3 regions of the Leifsonia shinshuensis genome follow, and region 3 is predicted to be linked to each of the others. Evidence: predicted binding sites of a transcription regulator. Region 3 holds the regulator's gene; each other region holds the start of a gene.

Region 1 (7,382 bases), 1.0 Mb from region 3:
GCTGCGCTTCGCCGCCGGCCTCCCGTTCGACCGCGACGAGCCGCTCTATCTGCGCTCGCCGGATGTCACGCTGTCCGCGGGCCCGAAGCGGGTGAGCGCGTGAGCGCTCCGTCGTGGCAGCTGCGCCGTGCCACGGAGGCCGACGTGGAAGCGATCATGCTGCTGGAGACGGCGACGTTCGTCACCGACGCCTGGTCCGAGCAGTCGATGCGCTCCGAGGTGACCGGCCCGCACGGGTACTACCTGGTCGCGGTCGGTCTCGACGACCCGGATCGGATCGACGGCTACGCCGGGCTGCTCGCCCCGCGCGGCGCGGGCGAGGGCGACATCCAGACCATCGCGGTCGCGCCCGGCGCGCGCCGGCACGGCCTCGGCCGCGCGCTCATGCTCGCCCTGATCGGGGAGGCGCGCAACCGCGGCGCCCGCGAGGTGTTCCTGGAGGTGCGCGCAGACAACCCCGGCGCCCAGAACCTGTACCGCACGCTCGGCTTCGAGGAGATCGGCGTGCGCCCGCGGTACTACCAGCCAGACGGGGTGGATGCGATCGTCATGCGCCTGACCGTCCCGACCCCGGAGACCACGATCGCATGAACGACGCTCAGAACGGATCGCACGGCGGATCTCACGGCGACGGGCCGCTCGTGCTCGGCATCGAGACCTCCTGCGACGAGACCGGCGTCGGCATCGTGCGCGGCACGACCCTGCTCTCCAACACCATCGCATCCTCCATGGAGGAGCACGCCCGCTACGGCGGCGTCGTCCCGGAGGTCGCGGCGCGCGCCCATCTGGAGGCGCTCACCCCGACCCTTCGCACCGCCGTCGCCGACGCCGGGATCGAGCTCGCGGACGTCGACGCGATCGCGGTGACCAGCGGCCCGGGACTGTCCGGCGCGCTCATGGTCGGCGTCGGCGCGGCGAAGGCGCTCGCGCTGTCGCTCGGCAAGCCGCTCTACGCGGTCAACCACCTGGTCGGGCACGTCGGGGCGGACGTCCTCGACGCGGCGGGCGGTCCCGGCCATGCGGTCGAGGTCCCGACCGTGGCGCTGCTGGTCTCCGGCGGCCACACCTCGCTGCTGCTCGTGCGCGACCTGGTGTCCGACGTCGAACTGCTGGGCGAGACGATCGACGACGCGGCGGGGGAGGCCTTCGACAAGGTCGCCCGCGTGCTCGGCCTGCCGTACCCGGGCGGGCCGCAGATCGACCGGGTCGCCGCCGACGGCGATCCGCGTGCCATCCGCTTCCCGCGCGGGCTGACCAAGCCGAAGGACCTGGACCGGCACAGGTACGACTTCTCGTTCTCCGGGCTCAAGACGGCGGTCGCGCGCTGGGTGGAGCAGCGGCAGGACGCCGGCGACGAGGTGCCGGTCGCGGACGTGGCCGCCTCCTTCCGGGAGGCCGTGGCGGACGTCCTGATCACCAAGGCGATCGCCGCATGCCTCGACCACGACGTGCCCCGCCTGCTGCTCGGCGGCGGCGTCGTCGCGAACGCGCGCGTGCGCCAGCTCGCCGTGCAGCGGGCGGCGGAGGCCGGCGTGGCGCTGCGGATCCCCGCGCTCTCGCTGTGCACCGACAACGGTGCGATGATCGCGGCCCTGGGCGCGCAGCTGATCATGGCCGGGCGTGCGCCGAGCCGCCTGGACTTCGGCGCCGACTCGACGCTCCCGGTCACGGACATCCAGGTCGCGGAGGTCTGAGCCGGCGCGGTATTGCATGCGTTGACACGGCTTCCCGCCGCTGAGACGATTGATTCGGTACAGACTTTTCTCAGGAACTCACCAGAGAAGGAGATGGGCAGCATGTCCGATCCGAACACCCCGTCCGGCGCGCCAGAGCCCGAAGGGACGGACGGCAGCACGCCGGCCCAGCCGGTTCCGCCGTCCTCCGACATCCCGCCCGCCGCGGCGCCCGACGGCGTCCCGCCGACGCCCCCGGTCGCGCCTCCCGTTCCGCCGGCTCAGCCGGCGCAGCCCGGCTACGGGGCGCCGCAGCAGCCGTACGGTCAGCAGCCCTATGGGCAGCAGCCGCAGCAGCCGTACGGTCAGCAGCCCTATGGGCAGCAACCGCAGCAGCCCTACGGCCAGCAGCCGTACGGCCAGCAGCCGTACGGCCAGCAGCCCGGCCAGCCGGGGTACGGCCAGCCCGGGTACGGCCAGCCGGCCTACGGTCAGCCCGCGCCCGGCTACGCGCAGCCCTACGCGACGGCGCCCGCCACCAAGTCGCCGATCCTCAGCATCCTGTCGCTCGTCGGCGGCATCGTCGGCGTCGTCCTCAACTTCGCCTGGGGGATCGGCTTCCTGTTCGCGGTTGCCGCGATCGTCCTGGGCTTCATCGGCCGCAGGAAGGAGCCGCAGGCCAGGGGATTCTGGCTGACCGGCATCATCCTCGGCTTCGTGGGCGTGGTCATCGCGATCGTCTTCTGGATCGTGGCCGCGGTTCTGCTGGCCAGCTTCAGCACGAACTACCGGTAGTGACAGGTTCGCCGGCGGCTACAGCCGCTCGGCGAGCAACGCGGTGTGACGTCCGGCGACCCTGGTGAGGATCAGGGTCGCCGGACGGTCGCCCGACAGCTTGAGCCGGGTCCGGAGCGCGGCGGGGTCGACGTCCACGCCGCGCTTCTTGATCTCCAGCGTGCCGATCCCGCGCGTCCGCAGCGCCTTCTTGAGGTCCTTCTCGGCGAACGGCAGCGTCTCCAGGATGCGGAATCCGGCCGCGAACGGCGTCTCCACCGGCTCGTCCGCCGTGATGTAGGCGATGCCGTCGCCGAGCATCCGGCCGTCCAGGCGCCGCGCGAGGTCGCCGATCAGGCGCGCGCGGATGACCGCGCCGTCCGGCTCGTACAGGTATTCGCCGAGCTCGCCGGTCTCGGCGTCCTCGCTGTCGGCCTCGGCCGTCAGCTCGTTCGCCTCGTCGCCGCGCAGCACCAGGGCGGCGCGCCGGATGCCCGACCGGGCGAGCGCTCCGAACCACAGCCCGAGCTCCACGACCTGCCCGTCGGCGGACACCCACTGGGCCTCCGCGGTCGACGGGATGAGGTCGCGGTCGAAGCCGGGGCCGAGCTTGAGCCCGACCGAGCGGCCCGTCGCCAGCTCGTACGCGAAGCCGAGCGATGGTGTGTAGTCGTCGGGATCGGTCAGCCGGTCGGTGTCGGTGTGGCCCGCTGTGCGCCGGGCAGGGTCGAGGAAGACGCCGTAGATCGCGCGCAGGCTGACGTCCTCCGCGCGCCGGTGCTCGACCGTCGCGGACGGGAACGGGGCGAGGTTGAAGGCGGCGATCGCGGCCGTGACCTCGTCGGCGTCGACGGCCGTGACCTCCAGCTCGAGGGCTGCGAGGGCGAGGGCGTCCCCGCCGATGCCGCAGCCGAGGTCCGCGACGCGGGTCAGTCCGGCAGCGCGGAACCGTCCGGCGTGCCGCGCGGCGACCGAGAGGCGGGTCGCCTGCTCCAGTCCCGCCTCGGTGAACAGCATCCGGGAGGCGAACTCGCCGAACTTGCCGACCGCCTTCTTGCGGAGCTTCGCCTGCGTCAGCACAGCCGCCACCAGGCCAGGGGAGTGGCCCTGCTTGCGGAGTGAGGTGACCATCCCGAGCACGTCCTTCTCGGACCGGTACGGAGGCAGCGAGTCGAGCAGCCGGAGGCCTTCGGGGCTGAGCAGCTCGACGAGTTCGGACCGGTCCATGGGGACCACGGTACCTTCTGGCACTCACGTTGCGGGACTGCTAACGCACCCCCTAGACTCGTGTTAGCACTCTCCGTGCGAGTTTGCTAACGCAAACCGCGCCTACGCATTGTGTTCGCAAAGACTGAGTTCACCAAAGAAAGAGGTCAACCGTGTCGGTCTCCATCAAGCCGCTCGAAGATCGCATCGTCATCAAGCAGGTCGAGGCTGAGCAGACCACTGCTTCCGGTCTGGTCATCCCCGACACCGCGAAGGAGAAGCCCCAGGAGGGCGAGGTCGTCGCCGTCGGACCGGGCCGCATCGACGACAACGGCAACCGCGTTCCGCTCGACGTCGCCGTCGGCGACAAGGTGATCTACTCCAAGTACGGGGGCACCGAGGTCAAGTTCGGCGGCGAGGACTTCCTGGTCCTCTCGGCTCGCGACGTCCTCGCGGTCGTCGTCCGCTGACGCACCTTCTTTCGGCCGAGGCCCGGGCGCTGCTGCGCCCGGGCCTTCGTCGTCCGTGCGAGCGGTCGTGCCCGGCCTCCACCGCGTCCGCCCGTGTCGCCCGTTCGGAGTAGTGTCGTGGGAGTGCCGCAGCCCCTCTCCGAACACCGCAGGTCCGGCCTGACCTACGCCGTCTCCGCCTACGTCCTCTGGGGCATCCTCCCCATCTACTTCCTCGCGCTCGCGCCGGCCAGCGCCTGGGAGATCGTGGCCTGGCGGGTGATCTTCTCGCTGGTGTTCTGCGCGATCGCGCTCTCGGTGACGCGCGCGTGGCGCACCTTCGGCGCCCTGCTGAAGGACCGCAGGGTCCTGTTCACGATGGGCCTCGCCGGCGCGCTCATCTACGTCAATTGGCAGACCTACGTGCTGGCCACCGTCAGCGGGCACGTCGTGGAGGCGGCCCTCGGCTACTTCATCAACCCGATCGTGACCGTCTTCCTCGGCGTCATCGTCCAGCGCGAACGCCTCCGCATCGCCCAGTGGGTCGCGGTCGGCGTCAGCGTGGTCGCGGTCGTCGTGCTCGCGGTCGGCTACGGGCAGGTCCCGTGGATCGCCCTCATCCTCGCGTTCTCGTTCGGCTTCTACGGCCTGATCAAGAAGCGCGTCGGCGGCCGGGTCGACGCCGTCTCCGGCCTGACCCTGGAGACGATGTGGCTGACGCCGGTCGCCATCGTGCAGCTCGTGGTCGTCAGCCTCACCGTCGGCCTGACCATCGGCTCGGTGAGCGCCTGGCACACCGTCGCGCTGGTCGGCGCGGGAGTGATCACGGCCGTCCCGCTGCTGTTCTTCGCCGCGGCCTCCCGCCGGCTGCCGCTGGTCTACATGGGCTTCATCCAGTACTTCGCGCCGTTCATCCAGTTCCTGGTCGGTGTCGCGGTGCTGCACGAGGCGATGCCGCCGGAGCGCTGGATCGGCTTCGCGATCGTGTGGCTGGCCCTCGCCATCCTGAGCGTCGACATGATCGTGGCGGCGCGCCAGGGGAAGAAGCAGGCGGAGCTGGATCTGGCGACGGTGGAGTGAGGCCTGCGCCGCCCTCCGCCGCGGAATATCCGCCCAGCTTGTGCCGTTACCATGGATCATCCACAACTCGCGCGACCTTGATAGGGGTGAAATGGACCAGGCGGATCCGTTCGGATTCATCGGTTTGACCTACGACGACGTCATGCTCCTCCCCGGGCACACCGACGTCATCCCGAGCGAGGCGGACACCTCGACTCGCCTGACCAAGCGGATCAGCATGGCGACCCCGCTCCTGTCCAGCGCCATGGACACCGTGACCGAGTCGCGCATGGCCGTCGCCATGGCCCGGCACGGCGGCATCGGCATCATCCACCGCAACCTCTCCATCGAGGACCAGGCCACGAACGTGGACAAGGTGAAGCGGTCCGAGTCGGGCATGATCACCAACCCGGTGACCACCACCCCCGACGCCACCGTCGAGGAGGTCGACCTCCTCTGCGGGCAGTTCCGCGTCTCCGGCCTCCCGGTCGTGGAGGGCGACGGAAAGCTCGTCGGCATCATCACCAACCGCGACATGCGCTTCGTCTCCCCATTCGAGCGCTCCACCACGCTGGTGCGCGACGTGATGACCCGCATGCCCCTGATCACCGCGCCGGTCGGCATCGACCCGGACGCCGCCGTCGCGATCTTCGCCGAGCACAAGATCGAGAAGCTGCCGCTCGTGGACGCCGACGGCCGCCTGCGCGGACTCATCACCGTCAAGGACTTCGACAAGAGCGAGAAGTACCCGAACGCCACCAAGGACGACGAGGGCCGCCTGCGCGTCGGCGCCGCGATCGGCTTCTTCGGCGACGCCTGGGACCGCGCGATGACCCTGGTCGACGCGGGCGTCGACGTCATCGTGGTGGACACCGCCAACGGCGACTCCGCCGGCGTGCTCGACATCATCCACCGGCTCAAGCATGAGCCGCGCGCCTCGCACGTCGACATCATCGGCGGCAACGTCGCGACCCGCTCCGGTGCGCAGGCGCTCATCGACGCGGGCGCGGACGCCATCAAGGTCGGCGTCGGCCCCGGCTCCATCTGCACCACCCGCGTCGTCGCCGGCGTCGGCGTGCCGCAGGTGACCGCGGTGTACGAGGCCTCGCTGGCCGCGCGCGCTGCGGACGTCCCGCTCATCGCGGACGGCGGCCTCCAGTACTCGGGCGACATCGCCAAGGCGCTGGTCGCGGGAGCGGAGAGCGTCATGCTCGGCTCGCTGCTGGCCGGCACGGCCGAGTCGCCCGGCGACCTGGTGTTCGTCAATGGCAAGCAGTTCAAGAACTACCGCGGCATGGGGTCGCTCGGCGCCCTCCAGACCCGGGGCAAGAAGACCTCGTACTCGCGCGACCGGTACTTCCAGGCGGACGTCCCCAGCGACGAGCAGCTGATCGCCGAGGGCATCGAAGGGCAGGTGCCGTACCGCGGCCCGCTGTCCGCCGTGGCGTACCAGCTCGTCGGCGGCCTTCGGCAGTCGATGTTCTACGTGGGCGCGCGGACGATTCCGGAGCTGAAGGAGCGCGGCCGGTTCGTGCGGATCACGGCGGCCGGGCTCAAGGAGTCGCACCCGCACGACATCCAGATGGTCGTGGAGGCGCCCAACTACCGCCGCTGAGTCAGCACCCTCCGACAACGGAGGAGATCCGGCCCCTCCGGGCCCCGATCTCCTCCGTTGTCTGCGTTTCGGGGGTGTCCCGGTCCGGATCTCCTCCTGTGCCAACGCCCCGGTTTCCCCTAAGCTGGAAGGCTTTGTCCACGGGGGAAGAGGAACCATGGGTCACATCGACGTCTCCGGCGTCTCGTACGCGCTCGCCGACGGGAGGCCGCTCCTGGACGACGTGTCGTTCCGGGTCGGCGACGGGAGCGTCTCCGCGCTGATCGGCGCCAACGGGGCCGGCAAGTCGACGCTGCTGCGGATCATCCGCGGCGAGCTGCGCCCGGACACCGGCGGCGTCGTGATCGACGGCGGCCTCGGCGTGATGGACCAGTTCGTCGGCCACGTCCGCGACGACCGGACGGTGCGCGACCTCCTCGTGCTCGTCGCGCCCGCCGCCGTCCGCCGGGCGTCGGAGGCGCTCGCCGCGGCCGAGGAGGCGATCGTCGAGCGCGACGAGACGGACACGCAGCTCCGCTACGCGACGGCGCTGACCGACTACGCCGACGCCGGCGGCTACGACCAGGAGGTCGTCTGGGACCACTGCACCGTCGCCGCCCTCGGCCT
Region 2 (7,382 bases), 850 kb from region 3:
GAGTACGACTTCAACGGCGACGCCGGCATAGTGGAGTCCTACATCTCCTACCTGCGCCGCAAGGTGGACGCGCACTCCAGCGAGCCGCTGATCCAGACCAAGCGCGGGTTCGGCTACATGCTCAAGGCCGCGAAGGCGTGACCGGCGCTCACATCCTCGGCTCAGCACCGTCTGCATAGACTGGCGGCCTGATGCACTCACGCCTGCTCGACCGCTGGAACGCGATCTCCCTCCGGACCAAGATCACCGGGGTGACCGTGCTCATGCTGACGCTCGGGCTGCTCGTGACCGGCATCGGGACGATGTCGATGCTGAAGCCGGTGCTGATCGACCAGCTCGACGCGCAGCTGTCGGCGGCGTCCGGGGCGACGTACGTCAACACCTACCTGTTCGGGTCGTCGGACAAGGACAAGATCGCCGCGGACTCCAGCCCGTCCGACTACTTCGCCGCGCTGTACGACGCCAACGGCAACCTGGTCAAGACGAACTGGAGCAACATCCCGTTCGCCCACCGGCCGGCCATCCCCGAGAAGCTGGACCTGACCGAGGCGAAGGCGATGGGTCCCGGCGGGATCACCATCTTCAGCAACGACGGCCGCACGGCGTACCGCGCGCTCGTCACGACGCAGACGTTCGCCTCCACCGGTGAGCTCGCCACAGCGATCGTCGCCACGACGACGAGCCAGATCGACACGGTGATGGCGAGCTTCCTGGCGATCTTCCTCGGCTTCGGCGTCATCGTCATCATCGTCGGAGCCGGACTGACCCGGATGCTGGTCACGACGACGTTCTCGCCGCTGCGGGAGGTCGAGCAGACGGCCGCGGCCATCGCCGACGGCGACTTCAGCCAGCGCCTCGGCGGGGCGACCCCGAACACCGAGGTCGGCCGCCTCAACCGCTCGCTCAACACGATGCTGAACCGCATCGACCGCGCCTTCAACGACCGCGCCCGCACGATCGACCAGATGCGGCGGTTCGTGGGCGACGCCTCCCACGAGTTGCGAACGCCGCTGGTGTCGGTGCGCGGCTACGCCGAGCTGTACCGGATGGGCGCGCTGCAGACGCCGGAGGACGTCGCGCAGGCGATGGAGCGCATCGAGAAGGAGGCGATCCGGATGGGCCTCCTGGTGGAGGACCTGCTGGAACTCGCGCGCCTCGACGAGACGAAGCCGCTCGACCTCCACCCGGTCGACCTCGTGCGCATCGCGCAGGATGCCGCCATGGACGCCATGGCCGGGGCCCCCGGCCGCCGGGTGACCGTGCTGACGCCCGCTCCCGTGCTGGCCCACGCACCGTCCGACTACGCCGAGCCCGGACTGGACACCGTGCCCATGTCGCTGCCGGAGGACCTGTCCCGCCCGGCAGGCGCCACAGGCCCGATCGCCTTCGCCGGCTCGGCGCTGGCGCGGCTGCGGCGCAGCAACCGGGCACGTCGTGGCACAACGGGACCGATTGCGGTCACGACCGCCGAGAAGGTGGTCCTCGCCGCCCCGCCCGCCGAGCCCGCGATCGTGATGGCCGAGGAGAACAAGCTCCGCCAGGTCGTCACCAACCTGATGGGCAACGCCCTCCGCTACACCCCGGAGGACAGCCCGATCGAGATCGCGGTGCAGGTCGACCACCGCACGGATCGCGCGCTGCTCGAGGTGCGCGACCACGGCGAGGGCATCCCGCCGCAGATCCGCGACAAGATCTTCCAGCGCTTCTGGCGCGCCGACACCTCCCGCGCCCGCGAGACGGGCGGAAGCGGCCTGGGCCTCGCGATCGTCTCCTCGATCGTCTCGGCCCACCACGGCACTGTGGAAGTCGTGGAGACCGACGGCGGCGGCGCGACCTTCCGGGTCTCGCTGCCGCTGGTGGACGCGAAGCGGGTCGCGGAGGCGCCGCGCGCCGGAGCCTGACGCGCGAGCGCTGTCTCAGCGGCCGCCGGCGACCCGCAGCGTGGTGGCGGTGACGTAACCCGCATCCGGGCCGAGCAGCCAGGCGACGGCGGCCGCGATCTCGTCCGGGTCGGCGGCCCGCTGCAACGGGATGCCCCCGGCGTCATGCGCTCGACGCGGTCCGGGTCGCCGGTCGTGGCGTGGAGCTCGGTGTCGACCAGGCCGGGCGCGACGCCCACGACGCGGATGCCGTGCGGTCCGACCTCCTTGCCGAGGCCCATCGTGAAGGCGTCCAGGCCGGCTTTCGCCGCCGCGTAGTGCGTGTACTCCCCCGGGCTGCCGAGCGTCGCCGCACCCGAGGTGATGTTGACGATCACGCCAGCGGCGCCGGTGCGCAGGAACTCGCGGACGGCCAGGCGCGCACTGAGGACCGCTGCGACGAAGTCCACCTCGATGGTCTGGCGCACCTCCTCGGCGGGGGTGTCGGCGAGGGGCGCGTAGCGCGTGCTGACGCCCGCGTTGTTGACCAGCGCGTCCAGTCGCCCGAACCGTTCGGCAGCCACGTCGAACGGGGCCTGGATGCCAGAGTCCGTCCCGAGGTCGGCTCGGACCAGCTCGACGCGCGCACCCGTGCCGGCGACGGAGGCCGCGACGCGCTGTGCCGCCGCCTCGTCCGACCGGAAGGTGACCACCAGGTCGTATCCCGCGCCGGCCAGCCGGCGCACGATGGCGGCGCCGATCCCCCGCGAACCTCCGGTGACGATGGCGACGGGGCGCTGGCTGTCCATGCCCTCCAGCCTAGAGTCGGCCGGCCACCCACTCCACGACGGACGACGCCTGGTCGTCGGAGCCCGACACCGCGGAGAACTGGATCCAGGCGTCGCCGGCCAGGGCGTCGACCACCGTCTCGGCCGGGGTGGAACCGGAGGCGTCCGTATGGCGGATCAGCGCGGGGAGTTCGCTGCTGCCGACCTGGAGCGTGCTGCCGCTGGCGTCCGGGTCGCGGCCGACGACCAGGGCGTGGTAGGTCGCGTAGGCGGCCGCGGCGCCGCGGAGGACCGAGACCGTGCCGATCAGCGAGGAGTCCGTGTTCCCGCCCGCGCGGTACGCGCAGACGGCGGCGCCAGGGACGTCCAGGAGCGCGCTCTGCACTCCGAACGACTGCGCCGTGTCGAGGGTTGCGACCGACGGCGGGCCGTAGACGCCGGCGACGGCCTTCAGCCAGGCGGGGTCGGCGCAGGACAGCGCCTTCGCCGGGGCGGGCGTCGCCGCGCGGGCGTCGATCGCGGCGACAGTCGGGACGAACGACTGGACCAGCGCGTGGAACGCCTTCTCGTCGATGACGGAGGAGCCGCTGACGGCGTCGACCGCCAGCCACGAGCCGCCGATCAGGACATTCGTGTGGCAGGAGCTCCCGGCACCGGATGCCGGGTGCGCGCAGTCGCCGCCGCGCGACTCGCCGCCGTCATAATGTGCGCCGTTCGCGGCGGAGTCCGGGTACTGCTGGGCCAGCCGCTGCCAGCTCGCGCTCGCGTGCGGCAGGACCTGCACGGACAGCAGGTGCACGGCCGCCGGGGTGGCAGTCGCCGGGGCGCCCGCCGAGCCTGCCGGATCGTCGCCCCAGCGGCACCAGCCGCCACCGGCCGCCTGCGCACCGAACGGCCCGCGCGCCGCCGGCGTCGCGAGCGCGTCCGCCGGGGTCGTCGCCAGTGGCGCACTGCCGCCGAGCAGCGCCTCGACAGCCGGAGTCGCGGTGAAGGCCGCGCAGTCGAGGGGCGGCGCGACGTCCACCGCGGGTTCGGAGGTGACGCGCGGCGTCGTCGGCCCCGCGCCGGGCAGTCCCAGCACCTGGCAGCCGGAGAGGCAGAGCAGCGCGGCTGAGAGCGCGGCCGTCATCGCCACCGCTCCCGACCACCGTCTCGCCGTCATGCTCCCCCTCGATCGAGTCGACGATAACAGCGAAGAGGGCGCCTCCCGCGAACGGGAGACGCCCTCTGATACTGCGTGTCGGCTGGACTCAGAAGTCCATGCCCGCGCCCGGGTCGCCCACCGGCGCCGGGTTCTTCTCGGGCTTGTCGGCGACGACGGCCTCGGTGGTGAGGAACAGTCCCGCGATGGACGCGGCGTTCTGCAGCGCCGAGCGGGTGACCTTCACCGGGTCGTTGATGCCGGAGGCCAGCATGTCGACGTACTCGCCGGTCGCGGCGTTGAGGCCGTGGCCGACCGGGAGCTCGCGCACCTTGGCGACGACGACGCCGGCCTCGAGGCCCGCGTTGACGGCGATCTGCTTCAGCGGAGCCTCGATCGCGACCTTGACGATGTTCGCGCCGGTCGCCTCGTCGCCCTCGAGCGACAGCTTCTCGAACGCGGTCTTGCCGGCCTGGATGAGGGCCACGCCACCACCGGCGACGATGCCCTCCTCGACGGCGGCCTTCGCGTTGCGGACGGCGTCCTCGATGCGGTGCTTGCGCTCCTTGAGCTCGACCTCGGTGGCCGCGCCCGCCTTGATGACGGCGACGCCGCCGGCGAGCTTCGCGAGACGCTCCTGGAGCTTCTCACGGTCGTAGTCCGAGTCGGTGTTCTCGATCTCGCCGCGGATCTGGGCCACGCGGCCGGCGATGGCCTCGGGGTCGCCCGCGCCCTCGACGATGGTGGTCTCGTCCTTGGTGATGACGACCTTGCGGGCCTGGCCGAGCAGGTCGAGGGTGACGTTCTCGAGCTTGAGGCCGACCTCCTCGGAGATGACCTGGCCGCCGGTGAGGATCGCGATGTCCTGCAGCATGGCCTTGCGGCGGTCGCCGAAGCCCGGGGCCTTGACGGCGACGGACTTGAAGATGCCGCGGATCTTGTTGACGATCAGGGTGGCCAGGGCCTCCCCGTCGACGTCCTCGGCGATGATGAGGAGCTGCTTGTTGGCCTGGATCACCTTGTCGACGATCGGGAGCAGGTCCTTGATCGAGGAGATCTTCTGGTTGGCGATGAGGATGTACGGGTCCTCGAACACCGCCTCCTGGCGGTCCTGGTCGGTGACGAAGTACTGCGACAGGAAGCCCTTGTCGAAGCGCATGCCCTCGGTCAGCTCGAGCTCGGTGCCGAAGGTGTTCGACTCCTCGACGGTGACGACGCCCTCCTTGCCGACCTTGTCGATCGCCTCGGCGATGATCTCGCCGATGGTGGTGTCGCCGGCGGAGATGGACGCGGTGGCGGCGATCTCGGCCTTGGTCTCGACCTCCTTGGCGCTGGAGACGAGCTCGTCGGTGACGGCCGCGACGGCCTTCTCGATGCCGCGCTTCAGCGTGATGGGGTCGGCGCCGGCGGCCACGTTGCGGAGGCCCTCCTTGACGAGCGCCTGAGCCAGGACGGTCGCGGTGGTGGTGCCGTCGCCCGCGACGTCGTCGGTCTTCTTCGCGACCTCCTTGACCAGCTCGGCGCCGATCTTCTCGTACGGGTCGTCGAGCTCGATCTCCTTCGCGATGGAGACGCCGTCGTTCGTGATGGTGGGAGCGCCCCACTTCTTCTCGAGGACGACGTTGCGACCGCGCGGGCCCAGCGTCACCTTGACGGTGTCGGCCAGGATGTTGAGGCCGCGCTCGAGGCCGCGACGGGCGTCCTCGTCGAAAGCAATGATCTTTGCCATGTGTTTCTCGTCCCTCCCGGACGTCTGCGAAAGATTCCGTTTATTAGCACTCGATCAGATGGAGTGCTAAAGCGATTCTGGCACTCAGGCCCGGGGAGTGCAAGGCGAGCTGTCCGCGCATAGAAGAGGAGCGCCGCCCCGAAGGGCGACGCTCCTCTTATTGGTCTTGCCGATCGCTGCGTACTACAGCGGACGCACCGACTCGGCCTGCGGGCCCTTGTTGCCCGAGCCGACCTCGAACTGCACCTGCTGGCCCTCTTCGAGAACCTTGTAGCCGTTCATGTCAATTGCGGAGTAGTGAACGAAAACGTCCTGTCCCCCACCTTCGACGGTGATGAATCCGTAGCCCTTTTCAGCGTTGAACCACTTCACGGTCCCGTTCGCCATGCATTACTCCCATTGCTGTGTCGCTCGCCCGGTCCAGCGCCGCGCGTTGACTCCCGATCCTAATGCTTGCAATAGCTGTTCACGCCAGTCTTTTCGCCAATCCGTTACGAAATCGGCTCAAAGTTAAACACGCGTGAAACAAAGGGATGAACGCGCGTCCACGCGCGGAACGACGCGGTGTCGGCCGTTGTACTGTCAGCCCGTGTAGTCGCTGCCGACGACGACGGTCAGGTCGGCCCCGCTCGCGGCGAAGTCCTGCGTGAGCGCGATGGTGGCCCCCGGGAGCGACTGCGCCACCCCGAGGGCGGCGGCCTGGTTCTTGGCGTCGGAGTAGTAGACGATCGTCTGCGTCAGGTCCTGCTTGTCGGCGTTCGCCACCGCGCCGATCTTCCAGCCGGCCTTCGTCAGGGTGTCGCCGACCTTGCCGCCGAGGCCCGAGGTCGTGGTGCCGTTCAGCACGTTCACCGTCAGCGACGGGTCGACCGTCGGGACGATGGTCGGGGTCGGCGTGGGAGTCGGGGTGTGGGTGCCGCTGGCGCTGGGCGAGTTCGGCGACCCGTGGAAGGAGATGGAGCCGCTCACCAGCGAGAGCCCGAAGATCCCCGCGGCGACGAGGACGACGACGGCGAACGCGGCCCAGCCGACGGCGATCCAGCCGCGGCCCTTCGGCCGGGGAGCCCGGTGCGCACCGACGCGCTGCAGACCGTCGGGGATGTCGTCGAACCGGTCTCTCGGGTACTTCTCTGCCATCTACAGGTGTTTCCTCGCGGTGTCAGTCGCCGGACGGGAGTGTCCGGGATCGCCGTGCTGCCAGCCGGGTCTCGCGCAGCCGGAGCAGGCGCTTGACGAGCATGGGGTCGTGCTTGAGCGCCTCCGGCCGGTCGATCAGCGCTCCGAGGAGTTGATAGTACCGGGCGGCGGAGAGGCCGAACTCCTCGCGGATGGCCTGCTCCTTGGCGCCGGCATGCCGCCACCATTGACGCTCGAACGCGAGGATTGCGGCCTCACGGTCGGTCAGACCGCTCGCGTCCGGCGCAGGGATCCGGTGGTCCGCAGCCTCCGCCACGTGCACCGCCTCCCCTCACCGTCTTCGAGTCAGCCCTTCCCCGCGCTCGCGCCTCATCCTAGGGGCGCTGTCCTGTGCGTTACCAGTTTGCGCGCGGCACGTCGCCTCCCGAAACAGGGAACAGCAGCGCGGGCGCCGCCGTTTAGGCTGGGGACGGACGACGAAAGGAACGCACGATGAGCGCATCGCACGACGAGGCCGCGCAGGGCACGTACGGGGTCGAGAAGACCGACGAGGAGTGGCGCCGCGAGCTCAGCCCGGAGCAGTACTCGGTGCTGCGCGAGGCGGGCACCGAGCGGCCGTGGACCGGGGAGCTCCTCGACGAGGGCCGCGCCGGCCTCTACACCTGTGCCGCCTGCGGGGCGGAGCTGTTCAAGTCGGGCACGAAGTTCGACAGCGGCTGCGGCTGGCC
Region 3 (7,382 bases):
TGCACCTTGAGATCGTCACGGAACGTCTGGAGCGCGAGTTCGGCCTCGACCTGATCACCACCGCGCCCAGCGTGGTCTACGAGGTCACGACCGAGGACAAGAAGATCGTCACCGTCACGAACCCGAGCGAGTTCCCCGGCGGCAAGATCGACAAGGTGGAGGAGCCGGTCGTCAAAGCGGCCATCCTCGCGCCCAAGGACTACGTCGGCGTCATCATGGAGCTCTGCCAGGGCCGCCGCGGCACGCTGCTCGGGATGGAGTACCTCGGCGAGGACCGCGTCGAGATCCGCTACACGATGCCCCTCGGCGAGATCGTCTTCGACTTCTTCGACCAGCTGAAGAGCCGCACGGCGGGGTACGCGTCGCTGGACTACGAGCCGTTCGGCGAGCAGGAGGCCGACCTGGTCAAGGTGGACATCCTCCTCCAGGGCGAGACGGTGGACGCGTTCAGCGCGATCGTGCACCGCGACAAGGCGTACGCGTACGGCACGATGATGGCCGGCCGGCTGCGCGAGCTGATCCCGCGCCAGCAGTTCGAGGTCCCCATCCAGGCGGCGATCGGCGCCCGGATCATCGCGCGCGAGAACATCCGCGCGATGCGCAAGGACGTGCTGGCGAAGTGCTACGGCGGCGACATCACCCGCAAGCGCAAGCTCCTCGAGAAGCAGAAAGAGGGCAAGAAGCGCATGAAGATGGTCGGCCGCGTGGAGGTGCCCCAGGAGGCGTTCATCGCGGCGCTGTCGGGGGATACGGAGAAGAAGGACAAGAAGTAGGTTCATGAGCGTCAGCGCGGCCCACGCGAACGCGTTCTTCGTGGAGCTGGAGGCCGAGGTCTGGACCATCGAGGACGACGGCGGCATCCCCGCACCGGCGAACCCCGACGGCCGGCGCGCGATGCCGTTCTGGTCGCGGGAGTCGCGTGCTCAGCGGGTGCTGGATACCGTTCCCGCGTACAGCGGATGCCGTCCGCGAGCGATTCCCGTCGCTGAATGGAGGGAGCGGTGGCTTCCTGGTCTGGAGCGCGACGGGCTGCTGGTCGGGATCAACTGGTCCGGCCGCTCGGCCACGGGATACGATCTGACACCGGCGGAGGTCTCGGCCCGCCTCGGTTCGCACTCCCACCCCGGATGACGCAGGATAGACACCATGCGCCGCACCAGCTTCACCGACCAGCCTGTCACGTACGGGTTCATCGGCGGCACGCAGGCCGCTGACCTGCTCTACTATCCGCCGAAGGGGTACCGGCCGCTGGAGCGGAAGGTGCGGCTGGGCAGCGGCGAGGAGCGGTTCGAGTCCGCGGTCGCCGCGCTCATGACCTGGGGCGTGCAGCGCAACAGCGGCATCCGGGTGACCGACGTCAACGAGGGCACCGGCGTCCAGTACGAGGGTATCGAGTTCGACGAGGACGGCACGCCGAAGCGCATGCGGGAGCACAAAACCGCCGAGGACGTGTTCGCCGACGACGGCACGCCCTTCATCCAGAACGGGATGACCGCCGTGCTCAAGGTGCCGTTCGGGCCGTTCCGGGTCTCGGCTCCCTGCCGCGTCGTCTACGTGGTCGACGAGCCGCACCGGCGCGGGTTCGCCTACGGCACGCTCAAGGGGCACCCTCAGAGCGGCGAGGAGGCCTTCCTGGTCGAGATGCGCGACGACGGGACCGTCTGGTTCGTGCTGCGCGCGTTCTCCCGGCCCTCCAACGCCTTCTACCGGCTGACCTCGCCCGTGCTGCGCGTCACCCAGAACCGGTTCACCAAGCGGTACCTGCGCTCGCTGCTGCCCGCGCGGGCGGCCTGATGCCCGGCGCCCTCCCGCTCGGGGACCCGGCGCCCGCCGACGGGCTCCTCCCCGCGAGCACGGCCGACGGGGCCGCCGGGCGCGACTTCGGCGTCTACCTGCACGTGCCGTTCTGCCGGGTGCGCTGCGGCTACTGCGACTTCAACACCTACACGGCCACCGAGCTGCGCGGCGTGTCCCAGTCCGAGTATGCGGGCCACGCGGTCAGGGAGGTGGGCTTCGCGCGGGAGGCGCTGGAGCGCAGCGGCGTCCCGGCCCGGCCGGTGTCGACGGTCTTCTTCGGCGGCGGCACGCCCACGCTGCTGCCGCCCGACGACCTCGGCGCCATGCTCGGCGCGGTCCGCGACGCCTGGGGGATCGCCCCCGGCGCGGAGGTGACGACGGAGGCCAACCCCGACTCGGTCGACGCAGACGACCTGCGGCGGCTGGCCGACGCCGGGTTCACCCGGGTGTCGTTCGGGATGCAGTCCGCCGTACCGAGCGTGCTGGCCACGCTGGAGCGTACCCACGATCCGGAGCGCATCCCACTTGTCGTCCGCTGGGCGCGGGAGGCCGGCCTCCAGGTCAGCCTCGACCTGATCTACGGCACGCCCGGCGAGACCCTCGCCGACTGGGAACGGTCGCTCGACGCTGCGCTGGCGTGCGAGCCCGACCATGTGTCGGCGTACGCGCTCATCGTGGAGCCGGGGACGAAGCTCGCGCGGCAGATCCACTCCGGCTCGGTGCAGGAGCCGGACGACGACCTCGAAGCCGACATGTACGAGCTCGCCGACGCGCGGCTCGGCGCGGCGGGCTACGGCTGGTACGAGGTCAGCAACTGGGCGACCGACGGCGCGCACCGCTCCCGGCACAACCTGGCGTACTGGCTCGGGCACGACTGGTGGGGCGTCGGCCCCGGCGCGCACAGCCACGTCGGCGGCGTGCGCTGGTGGAACGTGAAGCATCCCGCCGCGTACGCCCAGCGCGTGCTGGCGGGGGAGTCGCCTGCGGCCGGCCGGGAGACGCTGGACGGCGAGACCCGGCGGGTGGAGCGCGTGCTGCTGCTCACCCGCATCCGCGAAGGCCTGCGCACCGAGGAGCTGACCGCCGAGGGCCGCCGCTCGGTGGCCGGGCTGATCGCCGACGGCCTGGTGGACGCGAAAGCCGCCCTCGCCGGGTCGGTGGTGCTGACCCTGCGAGGGCGGCTGCTGGCGGACGCCGTCGTGCGACGGCTGCTCGCCGAGGAATAGCGCGCGAGCCTCAGCTCAGGAACCGGATGGCGATCGGGTAGGTGTAGAACTGGCCCTGGTTCGCCTTGATCGCGGCGATGATGCTGAAGACGATGTTCAGCACCCAGACCGCGAAGATGATGATGAGGCCGATGCCGACGATGCTGAGGATCCAGCCGACGACGGTGGCGATCGCGAGCGTGATCTGGAAGTTCAGCGCCGTCGCGGTGTGCGAGCGGATGAACGGGCCGCGGTCCTTGAGCACGAGGTAGCCGACGAGGGCGGGGATGAAGCTGAACAGGATGCCGCCCACGTGGATGAGCGTCGCCCACAGCTTCTCGTCGGCCGGGCTGAGCTGCGGCTGCTGACCTCCGTACGGCTGCTGCGGGGGCGGCGGGGGCGGGGGCGTTGCGGACATGGTCGTTCTCCTCCGGTGAGTGGGAATGGCGGGTCCCAGCCTAGGGGGCGGGCGACGTTCCTGAGAAGGAGCCGAGTGCCCATTCGCCGAATCCGGCGCCCGCCCGCGTCGACGGGACGCGCTACTTGATGAAGCGGAAGTTCAGCGGGTACCGGTACGTCCCTCCACTGTTCACGCGCACGAAACCGAGGATCGAGAACACCAGGTTGACGATGTACAGCGCCCACGGGATGAGGAGGCTGAACAGCAGGTAGCCGATCCCGAACGTGAACGTCCCGATGATGACGCCGAGGATCTGGGAGACGACCCAGGCCAGGATCCAGGTGATCTGCCAGTTCAGCGCCTCCTTGGCCTCCTGGTTGGTCAGTTGACCCCTGTCCTTGAACACGAGCCAGATGATGAGCGAAGGCAGGAACCAGAGGATCCCGCCGAGGTGCGCGAACGACGCCCACTGCTTGTCCTGGGCGGGGTCGAGCGGGGCGGCGGGCGCGGCGGCGTACTGCTGCGGCGGGGGGACGGCGCCGGCGGGCTGACCGGCGGGCGCGCCATACGGCTGCTGCGGAGGGACGGCGCCGGCGGGCTGACCGGGCGCTGCGGCGTACGGCTGCTGCCCGTACGGCTGCTGGGGAGGCTGTTGCGGAGGCTGCTCGCCCTGGCCGTCGGCCGGGGGGAGGTTCGGGTCTGACATGAGGAGAACCCTTTCGTGGGCGGCTGCGGGGGCTTACCTGAGCCGGTGCGCACAGGGTACTGCTAGCCGTGCCGCCGGTAAATGATGCGTGTCGCGGCGTTGACCGTCCTCCGATCCCGAAGCGATATGATTAGCACTCAGGATCTTCGAGTGCCAGTTCATTCGATGTCTTCCCGTGCTCGATCCTCGGGTGCCGAAGCGACGACAGGAGGCGGTTCGCATGGTCTCGGAACGCAGTCTGGAAGTGCTCCGCGTCATCGTCCAGGACTATGTCGCCTCGCGTGAGCCGGTCGGCTCCAAGAGCATCGTGGAGCGGCACGCCTTCGGCGTCTCCGCCGCGACGATCCGCAACGACATGGCGCTCCTCGAGGAGGAGGAGTTGATCGCGGCCCCGCACACGTCCTCCGGCCGGGTGCCGACGGACAAGGGCTACCGGCTCTTCGTCGACCACCTCGCGGAAGCCCGGCCCATGTCGCCGGCCCAGCGCACCGCGATCGAGGCGTTCCTCGGCCAGTCGGTCGATCTGGACGACGTGCTCTCGCGCACGGTCCGGCTGCTCTCGCAGCTCACCAACCAGGTGGCGCTCGTCCAGTACCCGTCGGTGGCGCGCTCGCGCATCCGGCACATCGAGCTGGTCGCGCTGGGCTCGCGCCGCCTCCTGAGCGTGCTCATTACGGACTCCGGCGCGGTCGAGCAGCGCGTGATCGAGCTGCAGGAGGAGCTGGACGACGCCGAGATCGCCGAGATCCGCGGCGCCATCAACGGCGCGGCGGCCGGCCTCTCGCTCGCCGACGCGGCCGTCCGGCTCCGGGAGCTGCCCGGCCACCTGACCGATCGCACCCGCGCGCTCGTCGCCCCGGTCGCCGGCGCCCTGCTCGACCAGATCGCCGCCAACCGCCAGGACAAGCTGGTGATGGCGGGCGCGGCCAACCTGGCGCGCACCGAGACCGACTTCCCCGGCTCCATCACGCCGGTCCTGGAGGCCATCGAGGAGCAGGTGGTGCTGCTGCGGCTCTTCGACGAGATGGCGCTCGACCAGCACGGCGTGGCCGTCAGCATCGGCCGCGAGAACGCCGTCATCGGCCTGACCGAGACCTCGGTCATGTCGAGCGGCTACAGTTCGGGCTCCGACCTGGCCCGCGTCGGCCTGCTCGGGCCGCTCCGGATGGACTACTCGGGCAACATGGCCGCGGTCAGGGCCGTGGCGCGCTACCTCTCCCGCCTCCTCGGCGACTGACCTCCAGACACTGACCTCCAGACTCAGACCTCCCGCCGCAACGCAACGAACAAGAAGGAACAGCCTTACGTGGCCGACCACTACGAAGTACTCGGCGTTGACCGCAACGCCACCCCCGACGAGATCAAGAAGGCGTACCGCCGGCTCGCGCGCGAGCTGCACCCGGACGTCAACCCGAGCTCCGAGGCGCAGGAGCGCTTCAAGCTCGTGACCCACGCCTACGACGTGCTGAGCGACCCGCAGCAGCGGCAGCAGTACGACCTGGGCGGCCCGACCGGATTCGGCGGCGGGGGAGCGGGCGACTTCGCCGGCTTCGGCGACATCTTCGAGACGTTCTTCGGCGGCGGAGGCGGCGCGACCCGCGGCCCGCGCTCCCGGCGCGAGCGCGGTCAGGACGCTCTGCTGCGCGTGGAGGTCGACCTCGACGAGGTCGTCTTCGGCACGCACCGTGAGCTGGACGTCGACACCGCGGTGGTCTGCGAGACCTGCAACGGCTCCTGCTGCCAGCCCGGCACCGCGCCGGTCACCTGCGACATCTGCCACGGCACCGGCAGCATCCAGCGCTCGGTGCGCTCGCTGCTCGGCAACGTGATGACCTCCAGCCCGTGCGGCAGCTGCCGCGGCTACGGCACCGTCATCGCCACGCCCTGCGTGACCTGCCAGGGCCAGGGCCGCATCCGCGCGCGCCGCACCGTCCCGGTGGACATCCCCGCGGGCGTCGACACGGGCCTCCGGCTGCAGATGCCGGGCTCGGGCGAGGCCGGTCCGGCCGGCGGCCCGAACGGCGACCTGTACCTGGAGATCAAGGTCAAGCACCACGACGTGTTCAGCCGCGACGGCGACGACCTGCTCTGCACGCTGGAGGTCTCGATGGCCGACGCGATCCTCGGCACCACGGCGACGGTGAAGGCGCTGGACGGCGACATCCGCCTGGAGCTGAAGCCCGGCATCCAGAGCGCGGACATCGTCTCGGTGAAGGACCGCGGCATCACCCACCTGCGCGGCAGCGGCCGCGGCGACCTCCGGGTGGGCATCCAGGTGGTCACCCCGACGAAGCTCGACCACAAGGAGAAGGAGCTGATCAAGAAGTTCGCCTCGACGCACCACAACCCGGATCCGTCGCTCGCGCGCTTCCAGCAGGGCCTGTTCGCGAAGCTCCGCGACCGGTTCCTGAACCTCTGACGGGCGACCGATGAGCTCGCTCTATCTGCGTGAGGACCTCGCCGATGTCGAGGTGGGCGCCCGGCTCACCCTCACTGGCCCCGAGGCCAAGCACGCCGCCACCGTCAACCGCACGCGCCCGGGCGAGAGCGTCCTCATCGGCAACGGCCGCGGCCTCGTCGCGTCGGGCGAAGTCCTGGTCGCGACCAGCGCCGAGCTGACGATCGACGTGGAGGCCGTGGAGCGCGTCCCGCGCGCCGAGCCCGCGATCACGCTCGTGCAGGCCCTCGCGAAGGGCGACCGCGACGAGCTGGCCGTGCAGGCGGCGACGGAGCTCGGGGTGGACGCGGTGCTGCCGTGGTCGGCCTCCCGCTCGGTCTCCCGCTGGGAGGGCGCCAAGGTCGCGAAGGGCCGCGACCGCTGGGCGGCGATCGTGCGCGAGGCCAGCAAGCAGTCCATCCGGGCGTGGACGCCGGAGGTCGGCGAGCTGGCGACGACGAAGCAGGTGGCCGCGCTAGCGGCGACGCACCGGGTGCTGGTGCTGGAGCCGGGCGCGACGTCCGCGCTGACGGCGGTGCGTCCGGACGGGCGGCCGCTGGCGCTGGTGGTCGGGCCGGAGGGCGGGATCGCGCCGCAGGAGCTGGACGCGTTCCTGGCGGCGGGGGCGGAGGTCGTGCGACTCGGGGACACCGTGCTGCGCACGTCGACGGCAGGGCCGGCCGCCCTGGCCGTGCTCAACGCGGCGCTGGGGCGCTGGTGAGTCTGCGCCGCGACGGCGCCGACGAATAGGATGGATCACATGGAGACAGGGGAGCGCTCGATCTTCTCGCGCATCATCGCGGGGGAGATCCCGGCCGATGTCGTGTACGACAGCGA

Evidence for each region. Region 3 encodes HrcA, which represses chaperone genes, less so after heat shock. Its sites were predicted from a motif close to TTNGCACTCGNNNNNNNCGAGTGCNAA; they were not measured.
Region 1: a site for HrcA is predicted at 3,692-3,718, ahead of groES (co-chaperone GroES). Genes of this name have one in related genera too.
Region 2: a site for HrcA is predicted at 5,561-5,587, ahead of groL (chaperonin GroEL). Genes of this name have one in related genera too.

The regions. Positions count from the first base shown of each region.
Region 1 is NZ_CP043641.1:4,065,260-4,072,641, forward strand. Features, by position in the region: gene tsaB (tRNA (adenosine(37)-N6)-threonylcarbamoyltransferase complex dimerization subunit type 1 TsaB) at 1-103, shown strand, start outside; gene rimI (ribosomal protein S18-alanine N-acetyltransferase) at 100-591, shown strand; gene tsaD (tRNA (adenosine(37)-N6)-threonylcarbamoyltransferase complex transferase subunit TsaD) at 588-1,694, shown strand; gene F1C12_RS19825 (DUF4190 domain-containing protein) at 1,797-2,468, shown strand; gene F1C12_RS19830 (THUMP-like domain-containing protein) at 2,487-3,674, opposite strand; gene groES (co-chaperone GroES) at 3,827-4,123, shown strand; gene rarD (EamA family transporter RarD) at 4,247-5,182, shown strand; gene guaB (IMP dehydrogenase) at 5,274-6,776, shown strand; gene F1C12_RS19850 (ABC-F family ATP-binding cassette domain-containing protein) at 6,934-7,382, shown strand, end outside.
Region 2 is NZ_CP043641.1:4,257,065-4,264,446, reverse strand. Features, by position in the region: gene F1C12_RS20790 (response regulator transcription factor) at 1-141, shown strand, start outside; gene F1C12_RS20785 (sensor histidine kinase) at 192-1,901, shown strand; partial or broken gene F1C12_RS22805 (SDR family NAD(P)-dependent oxidoreductase) at 1,917-2,668, opposite strand; gene F1C12_RS20775 (hypothetical protein) at 2,679-3,809, opposite strand; gene groL (chaperonin GroEL) at 3,898-5,517, opposite strand; gene F1C12_RS20765 (cold-shock protein) at 5,701-5,904, opposite strand; gene F1C12_RS20760 (LytR C-terminal domain-containing protein) at 6,100-6,654, opposite strand; gene F1C12_RS20755 (DUF3263 domain-containing protein) at 6,677-6,976, opposite strand; gene msrB (peptide-methionine (R)-S-oxide reductase MsrB) at 7,147-7,382, shown strand, end outside.
Region 3 is NZ_CP043641.1:665,818-673,199, forward strand. Features, by position in the region: gene lepA (translation elongation factor 4) at 1-773, shown strand, start outside; gene F1C12_RS03180 (DUF2750 domain-containing protein) at 778-1,131, shown strand; gene F1C12_RS03185 (DUF1990 family protein) at 1,147-1,794, shown strand; gene hemW (radical SAM family heme chaperone HemW) at 1,794-3,023, shown strand; gene F1C12_RS03195 (DUF4870 domain-containing protein) at 3,034-3,420, opposite strand; gene F1C12_RS03200 (DUF4870 domain-containing protein) at 3,542-4,108, opposite strand; gene hrcA (heat-inducible transcriptional repressor HrcA) at 4,329-5,345, shown strand; gene dnaJ (molecular chaperone DnaJ) at 5,415-6,527, shown strand; gene F1C12_RS03215 (16S rRNA (uracil(1498)-N(3))-methyltransferase) at 6,538-7,266, shown strand; gene F1C12_RS03220 (histidine triad nucleotide-binding protein) at 7,306-7,382, shown strand, end outside.